DNA from 4 places in the Serratia rubidaea genome. Region 4 is predicted to be linked to each of the others. Evidence: predicted binding sites of a transcription regulator. Region 4 holds the regulator's gene; each other region holds the start of a gene.
What was found. Region 4 encodes PurR, which represses purine synthesis genes. Its sites were predicted from a motif close to CANGCAAACGTTTGCNTG; they were not measured.
Positions count from the first base shown of each region.

Region 1: a site for PurR is predicted at 3,097-3,114, ahead of purT (formate-dependent phosphoribosylglycinamide formyltransferase). Genes of this name have one in related genera too.
Region 2: a site for PurR is predicted at 2,108-2,125, ahead of glyA (serine hydroxymethyltransferase). Genes of this name have one in related genera too.
Region 3: a site for PurR is predicted at 1,920-1,937, ahead of purH (bifunctional phosphoribosylaminoimidazolecarboxamide formyltransferase/IMP cyclohydrolase). Genes of this name have one in related genera too.

Region 1 covers NZ_CP065640.1:4,358,150-4,363,110, forward strand. The annotation lists gene dbpA (ATP-dependent RNA helicase DbpA) at 1-1,278, opposite strand, end outside; gene cspE (transcription antiterminator/RNA stability regulator CspE) at 1,453-1,662, opposite strand; gene I6G83_RS20545 (DUF2778 domain-containing protein) at 2,193-2,705, shown strand; gene I6G83_RS20550 (hypothetical protein) at 2,698-2,952, shown strand; gene purT (formate-dependent phosphoribosylglycinamide formyltransferase) at 3,168-4,346, shown strand; gene I6G83_RS20560 (YoaH family protein) at 4,391-4,636, opposite strand; gene I6G83_RS20565 (glycosyltransferase) at 4,702-4,961, opposite strand, start outside.
Region 2 covers NZ_CP065640.1:227,897-232,857, reverse strand. The annotation lists gene I6G83_RS01070 (NAD+ synthase) at 1-230, shown strand, start outside; gene glnB (nitrogen regulatory protein P-II) at 244-582, shown strand; gene hmpA (NO-inducible flavohemoprotein) at 622-1,812, opposite strand; gene glyA (serine hydroxymethyltransferase) at 2,233-3,486, shown strand; gene I6G83_RS01050 (3-phenylpropionate MFS transporter) at 3,648-4,793, shown strand; gene csiE (stationary phase inducible protein CsiE) at 4,790-4,961, opposite strand, start outside.
Region 3 covers NZ_CP065640.1:1,843,045-1,848,005, forward strand. The annotation lists gene purD (phosphoribosylamine--glycine ligase) at 1-134, opposite strand, end outside; gene purH (bifunctional phosphoribosylaminoimidazolecarboxamide formyltransferase/IMP cyclohydrolase) at 189-1,778, opposite strand; rRNA gene I6G83_RS08465 (16S ribosomal RNA) at 2,391-3,932, shown strand; tRNA gene I6G83_RS08470 (tRNA-Glu) at 4,020-4,095, shown strand; rRNA gene I6G83_RS08475 (23S ribosomal RNA) at 4,313-4,961, shown strand, end outside.
Region 4 covers NZ_CP065640.1:3,737,835-3,742,795, forward strand. The annotation lists gene cfa (cyclopropane fatty acyl phospholipid synthase) at 1-197, opposite strand, end outside; gene punC (purine nucleoside transporter PunC) at 540-1,745, opposite strand; gene punR (DNA-binding transcriptional activator PunR) at 1,867-2,793, shown strand; gene purR (HTH-type transcriptional repressor PurR) at 2,813-3,838, opposite strand; gene cydH (cytochrome bd-I oxidase subunit CydH) at 4,224-4,313, shown strand; gene sodB (superoxide dismutase [Fe]) at 4,381-4,959, opposite strand.

The sequences.
Region 1 (4,961 bases), 620 kb from region 4:
CATCGGGAACATATCAATTTTCCCCACTTCCGCCGCGGTCAACCCCGCCTCGCCGGTCAGCGCGCCCAGAATATCGCCGGGACGGATTTTCGCCTTGCGGCCGCCGTCGATGCACAGCGTAGCCATCTCCGCCTCCAGCGGCGCGTTGCTCGCCCCGCTCAGTTCGCTCACCGGCGCCCACGTCAGATCCAGCTGCAGATACTCTTCCAACGCGTGCGCCCGCACCATTTCCTGCGGCGTGCACAGGGTGATCGCCAGGCCGCTCATGCCGGCGCGGCCGGTGCGGCCGACGCGGTGTACGTGCACCTCTGGGTCGAAGGCCATTTCGTAGTTCACCACCAGCTCAAGATCCTTGATATCCAGACCGCGCGCGGCAACGTCGGTCGCCACCAGAACGCGACAGCTGCGGTTGGCGAAACGCACCAGCACCTGATCGCGATCGCGCTGTTCCAGATCGCCATGCAGCGCCAGCGCGCTGATGTCGCGTGCTTCCAGCGCATCGCACACGCTCTGGCAATCGCGCTTGGTATTGCAAAACACCACGCAGGAGGCCGGCTGATAGTGACGGATGGCGGCCAGCAGCAGCGCCGGACGCTGGTCGCGCGTCGTCTCATAGAAACGCTGTTCGATGGTCAGCGGCGCGTCGTCGTCGGCCACTTCAACGTTGAGCGGCGTCCGCTGCACGCGGGCGCTGATGCGCTCGATGCCGTCAGGATAGGTGGCGGAAAACAGCAGCGTCTGACGCTGCGGTGGCGTATAGGCAATCACGTCATCGATATCGTCGGCAAACCCCATGTCCAGCATGCGGTCGGCTTCATCGAGCACCAGCACGCTCAGCGCGTCCAGCTGCAGCGTTTTTTTCCGCAGGTGTTCCTGCACGCGTCCCGGCGTCCCCACCACGATATGCGGCGCATGCACCAGTGAATCCAGCTGCGGCCCCATCGGCTGGCCGCCGCACAGCGTAAGAATTTTAATATTCTGGGTAAAGCGCGCCAGACGGCGCAGCTCTTTGCTGACCTGATCGGCCAGTTCACGCGTCGGGCACAGCACCAGCGCCTGCGTCGCCACCTGCCCGACGTTGATTTTATCCAGCAGGCCGATGCCGAACGCCGCCGTTTTACCGCTGCCGGTCTTGGCCTTGGCGCGAACGTCCCGCCCTTGCAAAATGGCGGGCAGCGCCGCGGCCTGCACCGGCGTCATGGCGGCATACCCCAGTTCGTTGAGGTTAGCCAGCTGTGCGGCTGGCAGCGGCAGGGAAGAAAAGGAAACTGTGCTCACGGCGATAAACTCTTTATAGGCGGATGAAAAGGCGGCGCTGCCGGACGGCAGCTGATTCTGGGGGCAGATGATAACAGAGAAGGCCCGGCGGCGTCATAATACCTGGCGGCCGTTCCCGGCAAATGCACGTAAAAAAACCCGCCTGAAGCGGGTTTTTCAGCAGCGGGTCGCTAATTAGATAGCAACAACATCGGCTGCAGCCGGGCCACGTTGGCTGTCCTGGATGGAGAACTCAACCTGCTGGCCTTCTGCCAGAGTCTTGAAGCCATCGCTAACGATTGCGGAAAAATGAACGAAAACGTCCTTAGAACCGTCGGCTGGAGTGATAAAGCCGAAGCCTTTGCTTTCGTTAAACCATTTTACGTGACCAGTGATCTTAGCCATTTGACTTTCCTTTACTTGATAAACCTGCCTTTACGGCACTTACGGCGCGAAGGCCCTGCGTTATGTAGGTCTTCTTTCACCGCCGATTATTAACGCATAATCATGCCTGCAGGGCAAATTTTTTCGCTGATTCAGGGTGAAACCGGCACCACAGCTTTAACGTAAGGTGCTGATTATGGAAGCTTCAGGCGATAGACTCCCTGGCTTGGTGGCTCTTCCTGGCTGTAGGACCTCAGGTCCTCAACCGCCGGTAAAACTCCGCGCCCGACACAAAGCCGACACAAAGTGGGAACCCTCGCCAGACCTCGGTGGGTAAAGAGGTCCGACTCCGGCTGTCGGCCAGACCTGAAGACACCGACATGCGAAACAAGCTGACAAGACTTCCGGTCGACAAAGAAAACGCCTAGGATTATCGACCGAAAATAAGGACAAAAAGTAAGCGATTAGGCAGTTCCCGGCTGTTTACTATTTCTGCATAATTTCTATCAGGAGCAGTTAACTAAGGAGAGTTGCTGATGCAGATATGCAGAATGGATTATAACGATGTGTCCGTCGACCGCCGTGTTCTGAAGTTCCATGTTTATGGCGTTGGTGTTTTCCCGGTATTCAGCGGCAAACCTTCAATGATTAATCGGCCCGAATGTTCCTTTAAGGATGCGGCGGCATTGCCTCCCGGTCAGTATTGGATTGTCGATCGCCCACAGGGAAGCATGCGCAACCGGCTACAGACTTTCGCGAAGGATTTCTGGAACGGGACCAATCACGATGAATGGTTCGGCCTCTACAGCTTCCATACCCTCACCGATAATCTGTGGATTAATGGCAGAGACAGAGGAAGCTTTCGGATTCACCCACTAAGGCCAGACGGTAGCGGAGAGTCACACGGTTGCATAACCTTCTACAATATCCCAGACTTCAACCGATTCCGCCAAGCAATCATTCAGCGTAAGAAGTTCAAGGTCCCCGGCTCCCGTCTGGAACTCCTTGCTTATGGACGCGTGGATGTAACGGGATCGACCAACTTTGAGGCTTGCAATGTTTAAAACTGTAGCTCTGTTCGTCGTCTGCTTTGTAGTGTCGTTCCTTGTTCTCAACAAGGTCCCACTACTCAAGGAACTGGTTGACTCAACCGTCATCATGTTGGGCAACTGGATGAATGAGGCCGGTATCGCCAAGACTGACGGAGAGCGGGACCCCGCGTTCCTACCTGTAGTTCTCGGCTATTTGCTCATCACCGCCGCCCTCCTGATGTCTGTCATCAAGTGGAGCATCCGTAAATTCAAACGCTAATCGCAGCGCCAAGGGGGCGTATAGGTTCCGAGCGCGCGTCCCACTTCAGCAACACACGCCAGCCTTCTCACCACACCTTAATTCAACACACGCAACCTGTGAGATAACCGACGCGGGTCGCGGGCGGCAGGCGCGCCGGCTGTCAACGCAATCGTTTTCGTATATACTGCGCGCTGGTTTGCATTTGGCTTCACTTTCACATCAGGTACGAAATTATGCTAACGATTGGAACCGCCCTGCGCCCCGGCGCCACCCGCGTCATGCTGCTCGGATCCGGCGAACTGGGCAAAGAAGTGGCGATCGAATGCCAGCGTCTGGGGCTGGAGACGATTGCCGTCGACCGTTACGCCGACGCGCCGGCAATGCATGTGGCGCACCGCAGCCACGTCATCAATATGCTGGACGGCGAAGCGCTAAAGGCCGTTATCGAACAGGAACGTCCCGACTATATCGTGCCGGAGGTTGAAGCTATCGCCACCGACATGCTGGTGCAGCTGGAGCAGCAGGGTCACCACGTCGTTCCGTGCGCCGAGGCCACTCGCCTGACCATGAACCGTGAAGGCATTCGCCGTCTGGCGGCAGAGACGCTTGGGCTGCCCACCTCCACTTACCGCTTTGCCGACGATGAAGAGAGCTGCCGACAGGCGATAGCGCATATCGGCTACCCCTGCATTATCAAACCGGTGATGAGTTCATCCGGCAAAGGTCAGAGCCTGCTGCGCGACCCTTCCCAACTGAGCGCCGCCTGGGATTACGCCCAGCGTGGCGGCCGCGCCGGCGGTGGCCGGGTTATTGTTGAAGGGCTGGTCAAATTCGATTTTGAAATTACCCTGCTGACCATCAGCGCCGTTGACGGCGTGCATTTCTGCGCGCCCATCGGCCACCGTCAGGAAGACGGCGACTATCGCGAATCCTGGCAGCCGCAGCAGATGTCCGCCCTGGCGCTGGAGCGGGCGCAGCAGATTGCCGCCCAGGTCGTTAAAGCGCTCGGCGGTTACGGCCTGTTCGGCGTAGAACTGTTCATCTGCGGCGATGAGGTGATTTTCAGCGAGGTATCGCCGCGCCCGCATGACACTGGCATGGTCACGCTGATTTCGCAGGACGTCTCGGAATTTGCGCTGCACGTACGTGCCTTTCTCGGCCTGCCGATCGGCGCCATTCGCCAGTTCGGCCCGGCGGCCTCCGCCGTGATCCTCCCCACGCTCGACAGCGACGATCTGCACTTTAGCGGCCTGGCGCAGGCGCTGGAGGGCACTAATCAGATACGCCTGTTCGGCAAACCGACGATTGCCGGCCGGCGTCGTTTAGGCGTCGCGCTGGCCTGCGGTGACACCACCGATCAGGCGGTTGAACGGGCCAAACGGGCAGCGGCGGCGGTGGTGGTTCGGGGTTAACCCAAAGAAACGGGCGCGGCAGGACGCGGCGCCCGGATATGACCTCAGTAATCGTCTTCTTCGTCTTCGCGCTGCGGCTCGGCATCCCGGGAGGCATCCTGCGCTTCCGGCGCGCCGTCCTCCTCCTCGTCAAACAGCACGGCAACCCGCTCGCCCTGATGCTTTTCACGAATTTCCTGCGCAACGCGGGCGATGGCTTCGCCGCTGCTCATGCCCTGCTCCATCAGCTGATGGATACGCTCTGCGGCTTCCTGCTGTTCCTGGTGGTTCAGCGACGGCATTCCAAGCATGTTTATACCTCCGGCAAATTTGGAGGGGGATTATACCGCGCGTTACCATCGCCGCAAGCCCGGCGTCACGCAGCCTGCGAACAGCCGCTATCCTCGCTGCGCCACTGTTTCAGGCGATGGCGCCACAGCATTACATGCCAGTTCTGTTTAATGCCGCGCGCATTGGCCGCCATGATGCTGTCCATGCCGCGCTGATAAAATTCGCGCACGATTTGCTGCTGCGCCGCCAGTTCCGGCTCGCGGCGTACGCTGTGGCAAATCCCCAGCGCCTCGCGGGTAATCTGCCAGTGAAACGCCGGGCGGATGGCGATGCGGTCGGCATAGC
Region 2 (4,961 bases), 1.5 Mb from region 4:
ATGACATTCTTGATGCGATTCTGGAAGGCTATGTCGAACACGATAAGTCGGTGGCCGATCTGGTGGCGGCCGGCTTTGACGAGGCGGTGGTGCGCAAGGTGATCCGTCTGGTGGATATCAACGAATATAAACGACGTCAGGCCGCCGTCGGGCCGCGTATTACCGCCCGCAACTTCGGCAAGGACCGTCGCTATCCGATCACATCCGGCTTTGGCCGCAAAAATTGGTAATTAAGGAACAGACATGAAGAAGATTGACGCGATTATCAAGCCGTTCAAACTGGATGACGTGCGTGAAGCGCTGGCGGAAGTCGGCATTACCGGGATGACCGTCACCGAGGTCAAAGGCTTTGGCCGCCAGAAGGGGCATACCGAGCTGTACCGCGGCGCGGAGTATATGGTCGACTTTTTGCCGAAGGTGAAGATTGAGATCGTGGTGGCCGACGATATCGTCGACACCTGCGTGGAAACCATTATGCAGACCGCGCAGACCGGCAAAATTGGCGACGGCAAGATCTTCGTCTTTGACGTGGCGCGCGTGGTGCGAATCCGCACCGGCGAGCAGGACGAAGAGGCGATTTAAACGATGCGCCGGGCAGGGGAGCCTGCCCGGCGGCGAGCCTTACAGGACTTTATGCGGGCCGAAGCATTCGTAATGCATGCGTTCGGCGTCGACGCCCATCTCCAGCAGCTGTTTGGCGACAAACTGCATAAAGCCGACCGGGCCGCAGAAGTAGTAGTGCATCTGCGGATTGACCAGCGTAGCGCGCAGCGCGCCGAGATCCATCAGACCGCTGGACTGATAGTCACGGCCTGCCACATCGTTCTGGCCCGGTTCACGGTACCAGACGTGACGGCTGAGGTTCGGCATCTCGGCGGCGATGGCCGCCACTTCATCGGCAAAGGCGTGCACCTGGCCGTTTTCCGCCGCGTGCAGCCAGTGCACCTCGGCCTGATGCTGCCCGGCGTGCAGCGTGTTGAGCATGCCCAGCATCGGCGTCTGACCAACGCCGGCGGAGATCAGCGCCACCGGCGTGTTCGGTGTGACGTCGAGGAAGAAGTCGCCGTGCGGCGGCGCGATATCGATGACGTCGCCTTCCTGCGCTTTCTGATGCAGGTAGTTGGACACCAGGCCGCGATCCTCGCGCTTGACCGCAATGCGGTAATATTCGCCGTTAGGGGCGGCGGTCAGGGAGTATTGCCGGATCTCCTGATGCTCCAGGCCCTCGTCCTTGATATACACCGCCAGATACTGTCCCGGCTTAAAGTCGACCACCTTGCCGCCGTCCACCGGCGCCAGAATAAAGCTGCTGATGATCTCGCTCTGCGGCTGTTTCTTCACAATGCGGAACGCGCGGCGATCGCGCCAGCCGCCGTCGCCATCGGCGCTCTCCTGATAGATTTGCCCTTCACGCTGGATAAATACGTTGGCCAACACGCCGTAGGCTTTGCCCCAGGCGTCCAGCACCTCCTGACCCGGGCTGAACATCTCATCCAGCGTCGCCAGCAGGTGGGTGCCGACGATCTGGTATTGCTCCGGCTGGATATTGAAGCTGGTGTGTTTTTGCGCGATGCGCTCCACCGCCGGCAGCAGCGCCGCCAGATTTTCCAGATTGCCGGCATAGGCGCAGATGGCGTCGAACAGCGCCTGCCGCTGGTCGCCATTACGCTGGTTGCTCATGTTGAAAATATCTTTCAACTCGGGATTGTGGGTAAACATGCGGTCGTAGAAATGGGCGGTCAGTTTGGGGCCGGTCGCCGCCAACAGAGGAATGGTAGATTTGACGGTGGCGATGGTTTGTTGGTCCAGCATGGTCATACTCCTGTATATGTCCGGCCTGCATCGGGGATCAGGCGGGTCATCAGTTTACCCCCACGGTGCTCCCTGTTTTTGCCGGGGCGCGGGGCAGCCTTATAATGCATCTTTAATGTTGTATTTTAAATGAATCTTATAGGCTTCTTAACAGGTTGTAAATACCCGCTTTTTTGTTGCGTGTTTGTTAACTGGCGATCCGCCTCACAGAACATGAAAAAAGCGCATCGGGCTGATGAGAAAATATCCGTTGAAATGCGGGAAGCGTAAATGGATTAAAGCCTTGCGCAGCCTCAAGCCAATCGTTTGCGTAAAAACCTCTGTCAAGGCCTATCCTCAATGGGGGAAAACAGTTTACACTGTGGCCCACAACCCAATACGGGTGATTTTAAGTTAGCTGATTGAGTCGGGAGATGCCGGATGTTAAAGCGTGAAATGAACATTGCAGATTACGATGCCGAACTGTGGCGCGCAATGGAACAGGAAGTCGTTCGTCAGGAAGAGCACATCGAACTGATTGCCTCTGAAAACTACACCAGCCCGCGCGTGATGCAGGCTCAGGGTTCTCAGTTGACCAACAAATACGCAGAAGGCTATCCGGGCAAGCGTTATTACGGTGGTTGCGAATATGTGGATATCGTCGAGCAGCTGGCGATTGACCGCGCGAAGGCGCTGTTCGGCGCCGACTACGCCAACGTGCAGCCGCACTCCGGCTCTCAGGCCAACTTCGCCGTGTACACCGCGCTGCTGCAGCCGGGCGACACCATCCTGGGGATGAACCTGGCGCACGGCGGCCACCTGACTCACGGCTCTCCGGTTAACCTGTCCGGCAAACTGTACAACGTGGTGCCTTACGGCATCGACGAGCAAGGCCAAATCGACTATGACGACCTGGCTCAGCAGGCGCAGACCCACAAGCCGAAAATGATCATCGGCGGTTTCTCCGCTTACTCCGGCGTGGTTGACTGGGCCAAAATGCGTGAAATCGCCGACAGCATCGGCGCCTACCTGTTCGTTGACATGGCGCACGTGGCCGGCCTGATTGCCGCAGGCGTCTACCCGAACCCGGTTCCTCATGCGCACATCGTTACCACCACCACCCACAAAACGCTGGCCGGTCCGCGCGGCGGCCTGATCCTGGCGAAGGGCGGCGACGAAGAGCTGTATAAAAAACTGAACTCCGCCGTGTTCCCTGGCGGCCAGGGCGGCCCGCTGATGCACGTGATCGCCGGTAAAGCGGTGGCGCTGAAAGAAGCGATGGAGCCAGAGTTCAAGGCTTATCAGCAGCAGGTGGCAAAAAACGCCAAGGCGATGGTGGAAGTCGTGCTGGAGCGCGGTTACAAAGTGGTTTCCGGCGGTACGCACAACCACCTGTTCCTGCTGGCTCTGGTAGACAAAAACCTGACCGGTAAAGAAGCCGACGCCGCGCTGGGCCGTGCCAATATCACCGTCAACAAAAACAGCGTACCGAACGATCCGAAGAGCCCGTTCGTTACCTCCGGCATCCGTATCGGCACCCCGGCGGTTACCCGTCGCGGCTTCAAGGAAGCTGAAGTGCGCGAGCTGGCCGGCTGGATCTGCGACGTGCTGGACAACATCAATGACGAAGCCGTTATCGAACGCACCAAACAGAAAGTGCTGGATATCTGCGCCCGTCTGCCGGTTTACGCGTAACCCGCGTTGCCGCACCCTGAAAAAACCCGCTGCGGCGGGTTTTTTTACGCCTGCTGCCGGGCAAAGTGTGAGGTATTTGGCACTATCACCTTATAGGTCGTAAGCGTTATTGCGGGCCGGTGTGAGCTCTGTCAAAGTATCGTCCACACACCGGAGGGAACATGGTTCTGCAATCAACACGCTGGCTGGCGCTCAGCTATTTCACCTACTTCTTTTCTTACGGCATTTATCTCCCGTTCTGGAGCGTCTGGCTTAAGGGCGAAGGGCTGGAGCCTGATGTCATCGGTATTTTACTGGGCGCCGGTCTGGTGGCGCGCTTTCTCGGCAGCCTGCTGATTGCGCCACGGGTAAAAGATCCCGCCAATCTGGTGACGGCGCTGCGTATTCTGGCGCTGCTGACGCTGGCCTTCGCCGTCGGCTTCTGTTTTGGCAACGCCTGGGGCTGGCTGATGTTGGTTATTGCCGGCTTTAACCTGTTCTTCTCGCCGCTGGTGCCGCTGACCGACGCGTTGGCCGGCACCTGGCAAAAGCAGATTACGCTGGACTACGGCCGGGTGCGGCTGTGGGGATCGCTGGCGTTTGTGATTGGCTCCGCGTTGACCGGCCAGCTGGTGGCGGCTTGGGGGCATAGCGCCGTTTTATACTGTTTGCTCGCCAGCCTGTTGGCGATGCTGCTGGGCATGCTGCTGAAACCGACGGTGATGCCGCAGGGGGAAGCGCGCGTGCAGAACCAGCCGCAGCGCTCGTGGCGTGAACTGCTGACGGAAGGGCCGGTCTGGCGCTTTCTGCTGTGCGTGACGCTGCTGCAGGGCGCGCATGCCGGCTATTACAGCTTTGCGTCGATTTACTGGCAGGAGTCCGGCTATTCGGCCGCCGCGATCGGCTATTTCTGGTCGCTGGGGGTAGTGGCCGAGGTGATCATTTTCGCCAGCAGCAGCGTACTGTTCCGGCGCTGGAACGCGCGCAGTCTGCTGCTGCTGTCGGCCTGCTGCGGCGTGCTGCGCTGGGGATTGATGGGGGCCACTACCGAACTGGGATGGCTGTTGCTGGTGCAGATCCTGCACTGCGGCACCTTTACCGTCTGCCATCTGGCGGCGATGCGCTTTATCAGCGGACGCAGCGGACCGGACGTGATCCGCCTGCAGTCGGTCTACTCCGGCCTGGCGATGGGCGGCGGTATCGCGGTGATGACGGTGGTTGCCGGCTTCCTGTTTGAACACTGGCAGGGCGGCGTGTTCTGGGTGATGGCGGCGCTTGTGCTGCCGGCGCTGTTTATCCGGCCGCCGGCGGTCAGCGCAGCGCGTTAAGGGGTTTCCAGCAGCGCGCGCAGGGTCTTGCGCTGCCCGCGCGCCAGCGGCAGTTCGGTGTAGATCAGCGGCGGCTGGGTTGCCTGCATCGGCGTCGCGTAAGGAGTGATCACCAGCGTGACGTCTTGCGGCGCGCCGGAGCGCAGGAAGTCGCGCAGCGGCTGATAT
Region 3 (4,961 bases), 1.9 Mb from region 4:
TTTTCCAGGTTGCTTTCCAGCGCGGTGCCGGCATTGCCGGGGGCGACGTAGACTTTATCAGCCAGCGGCGACTGGGCGGCTTTCCAGGCCAGCGCGTGTTCACGCCCGCCGTTACCGATCACTAAAATATTCATCAGGTGCTCCACAAAAAACGACGTGCGCCACGCGGCGCACGCAATAACAGGGGATTAATGGCGGAAATGGCGCATGTCGGTGAAGATCATGGCGATGCCGTGCTCGTTGGCGGCGGCGATGACTTCGTCGTCGCGGATGGAGCCGCCCGGCTGGATCACGCAGGTGATGCCCACTGCCGCTGCGGCATCAATACCGTCGCGGAACGGGAAGAAGGCGTCAGACGCCATCGCGGACCCTTTCACTTCCAACCCTTCATCACCCGCCTTGATACCGGCGATTTTGGCGGAGTAAACGCGGCTCATCTGGCCGGCGCCGATGCCGATGGTCATATTGTCGCGCGCATAGACAATGGCGTTGGACTTCACGAACTTGGCCACTTTCCAGCAGAACAGCGCGTCGCGCAGCTCCTGCTCACTTGGCTGGCGTTCGGTGACGACGCGCAGGTCATCGGTGCTCACCATGCCTAAATCGCGATCCTGCACCAGCAGGCCGCCGTTAACGCGTTTGAAGTCCAGGCCGGCAACGCGCTGCTGCCACTGCCCGCAAGCCAGTACGCGCACGTTCTGTTTGGCGGCCAACAGGCTGCGTGCTTCTTCACTGACGCTTGGCGCGATAATCACTTCCACGAACTGGCGGCTGATAATCGCCTGCGCAGCGGCGGCGTCCAGCTCGCGGTTAAAGGCGATGATGCCGCCGAATGCGGAGGTCGGGTCGGTTTTATAAGCGCGCTCGTAGGCGGCCAGAATGTCGTCGCCAATCGCCACGCCGCATGGGTTGGCATGTTTGACGATCACGCAGGCCGGCTCGGCGAACTCTTTCACACACTCCAGCGCGGCGTCGGTATCCGCGATGTTGTTGTAAGAGAGCGCTTTACCCTGCAGCTGCTGCGCCGTGGCGACGGAGGCTTCCTGCAGGTTCTCTTCTATATAGAAGGCGGCCTGCTGGTGGCTGTTTTCCCCGTAGCGCATATCCTGCTTTTTCACGTAGTTCAGGTTCAGGGTGCGCGGGAAGCGGCCGGCAGGCTGTTCGGTATCGCCGTGGTAAGCCGGCACCAGCGTGCCGAAGTAGTTGGCGATCATGCTGTCATAGGCGGCAGTGTGCTCAAAGGCCTTGATCGCCAGATTGAAGCGGGTTGTGTACAGCAGGGAGCCGTCGTTGTTATCCATCTCGCCAATAATAGCCGCGTAGTCGCTGCTCTTGACGACGATGGCGACGTCTTTATGGTTCTTGGCGGCGGAGCGCACCATGGTTGGCCCGCCGATATCGATGTTCTCTACCGCGTCTTCCAGCGAGCAATCCGGGCGTGCGACGGTCTGGGCGAAAGGATACAGGTTGACGACCACCATATCGATCGGCTGGATCGCATGCTGGCTCATGATGGCGTCATCCTGGCCGCGCCGGCCGAGAATGCCGCCGTGTACTTTGGGATGCAGGGTTTTGACTCGTCCGTCCATCATCTCCGGGAAACCGGTGTAGTCGGACACTTCGGTGACAGGCAGGCCGGCATCGGCCAGCAGACGGGCGGTGCCGCCGGTAGACAGGAGTTCAACGCCGCGCTGTGACAGCGCCTGCGCAAATTCAACGATACCGGCTTTGTCAGAAACGCTGAGCAGGGCCCGGCGGATTGGACGAGGTTGTTGCATGGTTTTATCCCTTGGCTTTTGAGTCGCAATATAAAGAGCGTTACGTGAATCTCTACCTTTTAACTCTCTATATAAAGAGGAACAGGAACAGATTCAGGTAACGCCCCCATAAAGGGGGATCGTTTCATCGCCGGGAATTGTAGCGAAAACGTTTGCGTGGTGCTCGTAAATTTTCCGTTCAAATACGGATTGTGGATAAGTTTGTGCAAAAGTGGGTATAAGGGCGGCTTTTGCTGTGGAATGCAGCAAACGATCGTTTTTGCTGAAAATACCTGTTGCGGCCTGCGCGGAACTCCCTATAATGCGCCTCCATCGACACGGCGCAAGTGATTCACTTCACACAGCGACCGAGACGAAAGAGAAAAAATCCTGAAAAAACGGGTTGACTCTGAAAGAGGAAAGCGTAATATACGCCACCTCGAGTTAGCAAGCGAAAGCGCGTAACTCACTGCTCTTTAACAATTTATCAGACAATCTGTGTGGGCACTCACAAGACGATATCCAGCATCTTCGGATGCAAAAAAATATCAAGTCTTGAAGAGTGACTAACTGAAGTAAAATTCATGCAGTAAATCTTTGAGCAACAGCTATTAACTTAGCGAATCAAGCTTTTAATTGAAGAGTTTGATCATGGCTCAGATTGAACGCTGGCGGCAGGCCTAACACATGCAAGTCGAGCGGCAGCGGGAGGAAGCTTGCTTCCTCGCCGGCGAGCGGCGGACGGGTGAGTAATGTCTGGGGATCTGCCCGATGGAGGGGGATAACCACTGGAAACGGTGGCTAATACCGCATAACGTCGCAAGACCAAAGTGGGGGACCTTCGGGCCTCACACCATCGGATGAACCCAGATGGGATTAGCTAGTAGGTGGGGTAATGGCTCACCTAGGCGACGATCCCTAGCTGGTCTGAGAGGATGACCAGCCACACTGGAACTGAGACACGGTCCAGACTCCTACGGGAGGCAGCAGTGGGGAATATTGCACAATGGGCGCAAGCCTGATGCAGCCATGCCGCGTGTGTGAAGAAGGCCTTCGGGTTGTAAAGCACTTTCAGCGAGGAGGAAGGTGGTGAACTTAATACGTTCATCAATTGACGTTACTCGCAGAAGAAGCACCGGCTAACTCCGTGCCAGCAGCCGCGGTAATACGGAGGGTGCAAGCGTTAATCGGAATTACTGGGCGTAAAGCGCACGCAGGCGGTTTGTTAAGTCAGATGTGAAATCCCCGAGCTTAACTTGGGAACTGCATTTGAAACTGGCAAGCTAGAGTCTCGTAGAGGGGGGTAGAATTCCAGGTGTAGCGGTGAAATGCGTAGAGATCTGGAGGAATACCGGTGGCGAAGGCGGCCCCCTGGACGAAGACTGACGCTCAGGTGCGAAAGCGTGGGGAGCAAACAGGATTAGATACCCTGGTAGTCCACGCCGTAAACGATGTCGATTTGGAGGTTGTGCCCTTGAGGCGTGGCTTCCGGAGCTAACGCGTTAAATCGACCGCCTGGGGAGTACGGCCGCAAGGTTAAAACTCAAATGAATTGACGGGGGCCCGCACAAGCGGTGGAGCATGTGGTTTAATTCGATGCAACGCGAAGAACCTTACCTACTCTTGACATCCAGAGAACTTTCCAGAGATGGATTGGTGCCTTCGGGAACTCTGAGACAGGTGCTGCATGGCTGTCGTCAGCTCGTGTTGTGAAATGTTGGGTTAAGTCCCGCAACGAGCGCAACCCTTATCCTTTGTTGCCAGCGGTTCGGCCGGGAACTCAAAGGAGACTGCCAGTGATAAACTGGAGGAAGGTGGGGATGACGTCAAGTCATCATGGCCCTTACGAGTAGGGCTACACACGTGCTACAATGGCGTATACAAAGAGAAGCGAACCTGCGAGGGCAAGCGGACCTCATAAAGTACGTCGTAGTCCGGATTGGAGTCTGCAACTCGACTCCATGAAGTCGGAATCGCTAGTAATCGTAGATCAGAATGCTACGGTGAATACGTTCCCGGGCCTTGTACACACCGCCCGTCACACCATGGGAGTGGGTTGCAAAAGAAGTAGGTAGCTTAACCTTCGGGAGGGCGCTTACCACTTTGTGATTCATGACTGGGGTGAAGTCGTAACAAGGTAACCGTAGGGGAACCTGCGGTTGGATCACCTCCTTACCTAAAGATATCCTGACTGTGCAGTGTCCACACAGATTGTCTGATGAAAAGAACGAGCAAAGCGTCTGCGAAGCCGACATATTCAGTGTCCCCTTCGTCTAGAGGCCTAGGACACCGCCCTTTCACGGCGGTAACAGGGGTTCGAATCCCCTAGGGGACGCCACTTGCTGATATCGGGTGAAAGACGGTATCAAACGATATCTCAAAACTGACTTGCGAGTCATGTTTGAGATATTTGCTCTTTAACAATCTGGAACAAGCTGAAAATTGAAACATGACGGCTGAAACTTGTCCCTCCGTAGAAGTTTGGGATAAGGAGTAACCTGTCATAGAGTCTCTCAAATGTTTGCAACGCGAAGTGAAACATCTTCGGGTTGTGAGGTTAAGTGACTAAGCGTACACGGTGGATGCCTAGGCAGTCAGAGGCGATGAAGGGCGTGCTAATCTGCGAAAAGCGTCGGTAAGGTGATATGAACCGTTATAACCGACGATACCCGAATGGGGAAACCCAGTGTGTTTCGACACACTATCCTGTCATGAATACATAGTGGCAGGAGGCGAACCGGGGGAACTGAAACATCTAAGTACCCCGAGGAAAAGAAATCAACCGAGATTCCCCCAGTAGCGGCGAGCGAACGGGGAACAGCCCAGAACCTGAATCGGCTTGTGTGTCAGTGGAAGCGTCTGGAAAGTCGCACAGTAAAGGGTGATAGTCCCGTACACGAAGATGCACAGGTCGTGAGTTCGATGAGTAGGGCGGGACACGTGTTATCCTGTCTGAATATGGGGGGACCATCCTCCAAGGCTAAATACTCCTGACTGACCGATAGTGAACCAGTACCGTGAGGGAAAGGCGAAAAGAACCCCGGCGAGGGGAGTGAAATAGAACCTGAAACCGTGTACGTACAAGCAGTGGGAGCATCCTTCGGGGTGTGACTGCGTACCTTTTGTATAATGGGTCAGCGACTTATATTTTGTAGCAAGGTTAACCGAATAGGGGAGCCGTAGGGAAACCGAGTCTTAACTGGG
Region 4 (4,961 bases):
CAGCCGTCCATATAACTTTCGCCCAGCCCGAGAGAGCCTTCCTGCAGCACGCGTTTAAAAAATTCGGGGTTCTTTACCTGAATATCGAAAGGTCGGGTGCCGTTTATTTCTATATCGGCCATGCTGAGCATTTCATGGGCGATACGATACCATTGGTTATCCTGGATGCTCAGATCTTCTAAACACGATGAACTCATTTAGTTTCTCCATCACCTTTCTTCTGACTTATGGCCACCTAAAAAGCTTAGCCAATTTGGGTAGGCACATACGTATACCTGCGGAAGATTGCACCGCGGCGTCCGATATCCGACATGAACAGAGGAAAATTCAAAAGAGAAGCCCGTACCGGCTGGCAGGGTAAACTCATCAATTAAAGTAAAAAAGTGACGCCATTGGCGACCACGAAACGCCACGGGTTAATACGAGAAATTGCTATGTTATTTTTAGCGCTTTTTTGAGTATAGGCCTGCCGAGACGCTTACTCAACCGTAAATCGTGCTCGGCAGACATGTCATTTAAGTGAATATTATTATGGGTAATTATGACGCAGAGTTAGCATGCTGACGGTGCTCGGCGTCCTGTGGGCGTGCGCCGCTGCCGCGCTGCAGCAGATAGCCGGCGGCGGCCAGGACGACCGTGGCAACCATTACCGTTACCGTCGCCAGCAACGGCTGCGCGATATAGGCGGACACCAGCATACTGGCGACGAAACACAGGCCCAGCTGCAGGGTATTTTGCAGCGCCGCCGCTTTACCGGTGCTTTCCGGGAACGGCGTCAGCGCATTCGCCACCACGATCGGGTAGGTGGCGCCGTTAACCAGCGCCATCAGGCAGAAGGGGATCAGCAGCGTGGTCAGCGTCGGCGTGGTCAGGGTAGCAACCAGATACAGCGCCACCATGCTGACGGCGTACATCACCAGCAGCCACGGCAGCAGCGTATTGCCGTTCGTACGGCTTAATGCGCTGCGGCAGCCGAACCCCCCGAGCAGAAACGCCAGCGTCTGCGGCACGTAACTCAGGCCGATATCGTTCGGAGTGTAGCCCATACTGCCCAGAATAAACGGCGAACCGGTCAGCCAGGCGAAGAAACCGGCTGAGCAGGCGGCGTATACCAGCACGTTGCCGCTGTACAGCGGCGACTTCAGCAGCTGCAGGAAACCGATGCCGGGTGCGGCGCCTTCGTCGGCGCGCGGGCGCGGCTTGTCACGCAGCAGCAGCGTCGGCAGCAGCAACAGCAGCGTGATCGCCAGCAGCACGGCGAAAATGGCGCGCCAGCTCAGATGGTTCAGCAGCCAGGCGCCGACCAGCGGCGCCAGCGCCGGGGAGAGGGCGACCAGCGGCATAATGGTGGCGAACACCTGGTTGGCGCGGCTGCCGGGATAGCGGTCGATGACGATGGCCTGCCAGGTCACCGCGGCGGCGCAGACGCCGACCGCCTGGATAAAGCGCAGCGTCCACAGCTGCAGCGCATTAGTGGCCCACAGCATGCCAAGACAGCCGAGGCCGAACAGCGCCAGGCCAATCAGCAGCACCGGTTTGCGCCCCAGCCGGTCGGACAGCGGGCCCCACAGCAGTTGCGCAAAGGCGAAGCCGGCCAGGAAGATACTCAGGCTGGCGCTGATCGCGCCGGGAGAAATTTGCAGGTCGTGCTGCATCATGCCGAAGGCCGGCAGGTACATATCCGTGGCCAGAAAGCCGAGCATACTCAGGCCGGCCAGATAACACATAAATCCAAAGTTTCGCATAGTCGTTCTCAGTCGTTATTTGTGATGCAGGTTTTCACGCCGCGCAGTGTATCCGGCTGGATCTCTGGTTGTGAAACGGTAATATTTGCATACTGGTTTGAAAAATTTTGCAGGCAAACGCATGTGGTCTGAATATTCTCTGGATGTGGTCGACGCCGTGGCGCGTACCGGCAGTTTCAGCGCGGCGGCGCAGGAGCTGCACCGTGTCCCTTCCGCGGTCAGCTATACCGTGCGCCAGCTGGAGCAGTGGCTGGCGGTGCCGCTGTTTGAGCGGCGCCATCGCGACGTGACGCTGACGCCGGCCGGCGCGCTGTTTGTACAGGAATCGCGCGCTGTTATCAAAAAAATGCTCGACACGCGGCGTCAGTGTCAGCAGGTCGCCAACGGCTGGCGCGGCCAGGTGAAGATCGCCGTCGATCTGATCGTAAAGCCGCAGCGCTGCCGGCAGCTGGTGCTGGATTTTTATCGCCACTTCCCGGACGTTGAACTGCTGCTGCAGCCGGAGGTGTTTAACGGCGTCTGGGATGCGCTGGTGGACGGCCGCGCCGAAATGGCGATCGGCGCCACGCGCGCGGTGCCCACCGGCGGCGGGTTCGCCTTTCGCGATATGGGCTTTATGAACTGGCTGTGCGTGGTCAGCGCCGAGCATCCGCTGGCCGGGCTGAGCGGCGCGCTCAGCGATGAACAGCTGCGCCCCTATCCGGCGCTGCTGCTGGAGGATACCTCGCGCAGCCTGCCCAAACGCGTCACCTGGTCGCTGGATAACCAGCGTCGGCTGGTGGTGCCGGACTGGGTGTCGGCGGTGGATTGCCTGCGCGGCGGCTTATGCGTCGGCATGGCGCCGGCGCACCGGGTGCTGCCGCTGGTGGCGCGTGGTGAGCTGGCGGTGCTGCAGTTACAGGAGCCGTTTCCCCCCAGCGCCTGCTGCCTGACCTGGCAGCAGCCTAACCAGTCGCCGGCCATCGCCTGGCTGCTGGATTATCTGGGGGACAGTGAAACCTTGAATCAGGAGTGGCTGAGTGAGGAGCAGGGGCCGGCGGAGGCGTAAACGCGCCGGCCTGCCGTGCTTAGCGGCGGTAATCGATAAAGGGACCGTCGGCCACGGAACGCCGCTCGATCAGTTTAGGATGCACTTCGATCACCTGCGACTCCTCTCGCTTGCTGATAATACGGTCCAGCAGCATGGTGAAGGCCATTTCACCCAGACGCTCTTTCGGCTGGTGCACCGTGGTCAGGGCCGGGGTGAAGTAGCGCGCGTTGCGCACGTTGTCATAACCGATCACTGAAATATCCTGCGGTACGCGCAGGCCCAGCTCGTCCGCGGCGCAAATGGCGCCCATCGCCATAATATCGCCGCCGCAGAATACCGCCGTCGGGCGGTGCTTTTGCGACAGGATCTGGTGCATCGCCTTATAGCCGGATTCCGGTTCGAAGTCGCCCTGTACGATCCACTCGTTGCGCAACTCAATATTGGCTTCCTGCAGGGCCTTCAGGAAACCCTGATGGCGGCCGCCGCCGGTGTTGCGCGACAGCTGGCCGGGGATGGCGCCGATCTCGCGGTGGCCGCGTTCGATCAGATAGCGGCCCGCCAGATAGCCGCCTTCGAAGGCGTTATCGATAATGGTGTCGGTAAAGTCACTGCGCGCCACGCCCCAGTCCATCACCACCATTGGGATATTGCGGTGGTCTTCCAGCATGCCGAGCAGCTGATCGGGGTATTCGGAACACATCACCAGCAGGCCGTCGACGCGTTTTTGCGCCAGCATCGCCAGATAGGCGCGCTGCTTGTCCAGATTATTGTGCGAGTTGCACAGAATCAGGGTGTAGCCTTTGCTGTAGCAGCTGTTTTCCACCGCCTCAATCACTTCAGCAAAGTAGGGCGCTTCGCTGGAGGTTGCCAGCAGGCCGATGGATTTGGTGTGGTTGACCTTCAGGCTGCGGGCAACCGCGCTCGGCGAATAGTGCAGATCTTTAATGGCTGCCCAGACCGCCGCCTTGGTCTCTTCGGCGACGAAACGGGTCTTATTGATGACGTGGGAAACGGTGGTGGTGGAAACGCCCGCGCGTTTGGCCACATCTTTAATCGTTGCCATGTAAAGATGACTCCTGAACTCACATGTTTGCAGTATGTAAGTATGTTGTTAATCGTTTGCCTGCGTATATCCTGCTCCAAAATCTCGAAAACGTAGTTTTTAGTTTGGAAGTCGTAAGCCGCTTGCTTAGTTCGGAGGGGCGCGTGGCCGGTACGCAGCAGTGAACTGCGAATTTTGGCGTATATTGCGCAAAAGTGGAAGAGCAAATCAGCATTATCCGTCGGGAAAGCGGCGAATATTTTAATCTTGGCCCTTTTTTTGCCGCAACATTATCGGGCGTTGCGCAAAATCAATTGGGGATTGCCGCGAACTGTGGGAAAATAATTTGACCCATTAATACTGTGGGCTTTATGCTGGCGTCGAGAAACAGATAAGGGAGTTTCTGATGGAAACCGAGTTAAAATTGTCACTGTTCACCACCGCCTGCGCGCTGGTGATGATTATTGCCTTTAGTTTTATTGCTGCGCTGAACTGATTGTTCGGCGAAATATAAAAAGGCGCAGTAAACACTGCGCCTTTTCTGTTGGCCAGATAACTGACGATTACGCCAGGTTTTCCGCCACGAATGCCCAGTTAACCAACGCCCAGAAGTTTTCCAGGTAGTTAGGACGCGCATTGCGGTAGTCGATGTAGTAAGCGTGTTCCCACACGTCCACGGTCAGCAGCGGTTTGTCGTCACCGGTCAGCGGGGTAGCCGCGTTGGAGGTGTTGACGATCGCCAGCGAGCCGTCGGCCTTTTTCACCAGCCAGGTCCAGCCGGCGCCGAAGTTGCCGACGGCGGATTTGGTGAACTCTTCTTTGAACTTGGCGAAAGAGCCGAAGGACTGGTTGATGGCGTCAGCCACCGCGCCGGTAGGTTCACCGCCGCCCTGAGGCGACAGGCAGTGCCAGTAGAAGGTGTGGTTCCACACCTGCGCCGCGTTGTTGAACACGCCGCCGGTAGAGGTTTTCACGATCTCTTCCAGGGTTTTGCCTTCGAACTCGCTGCCTTTCACCAGGTTGTTCAGGTTTACCACGTAGGTGTTGTGGTGCTTGCCGTAGTGGTATTCCAGCGTTTCAGCGGAAATGTGCGGTTCGAGAGCGTCTTTGGCGTACGGTAATGCAGGTAATTCAAACGACATTG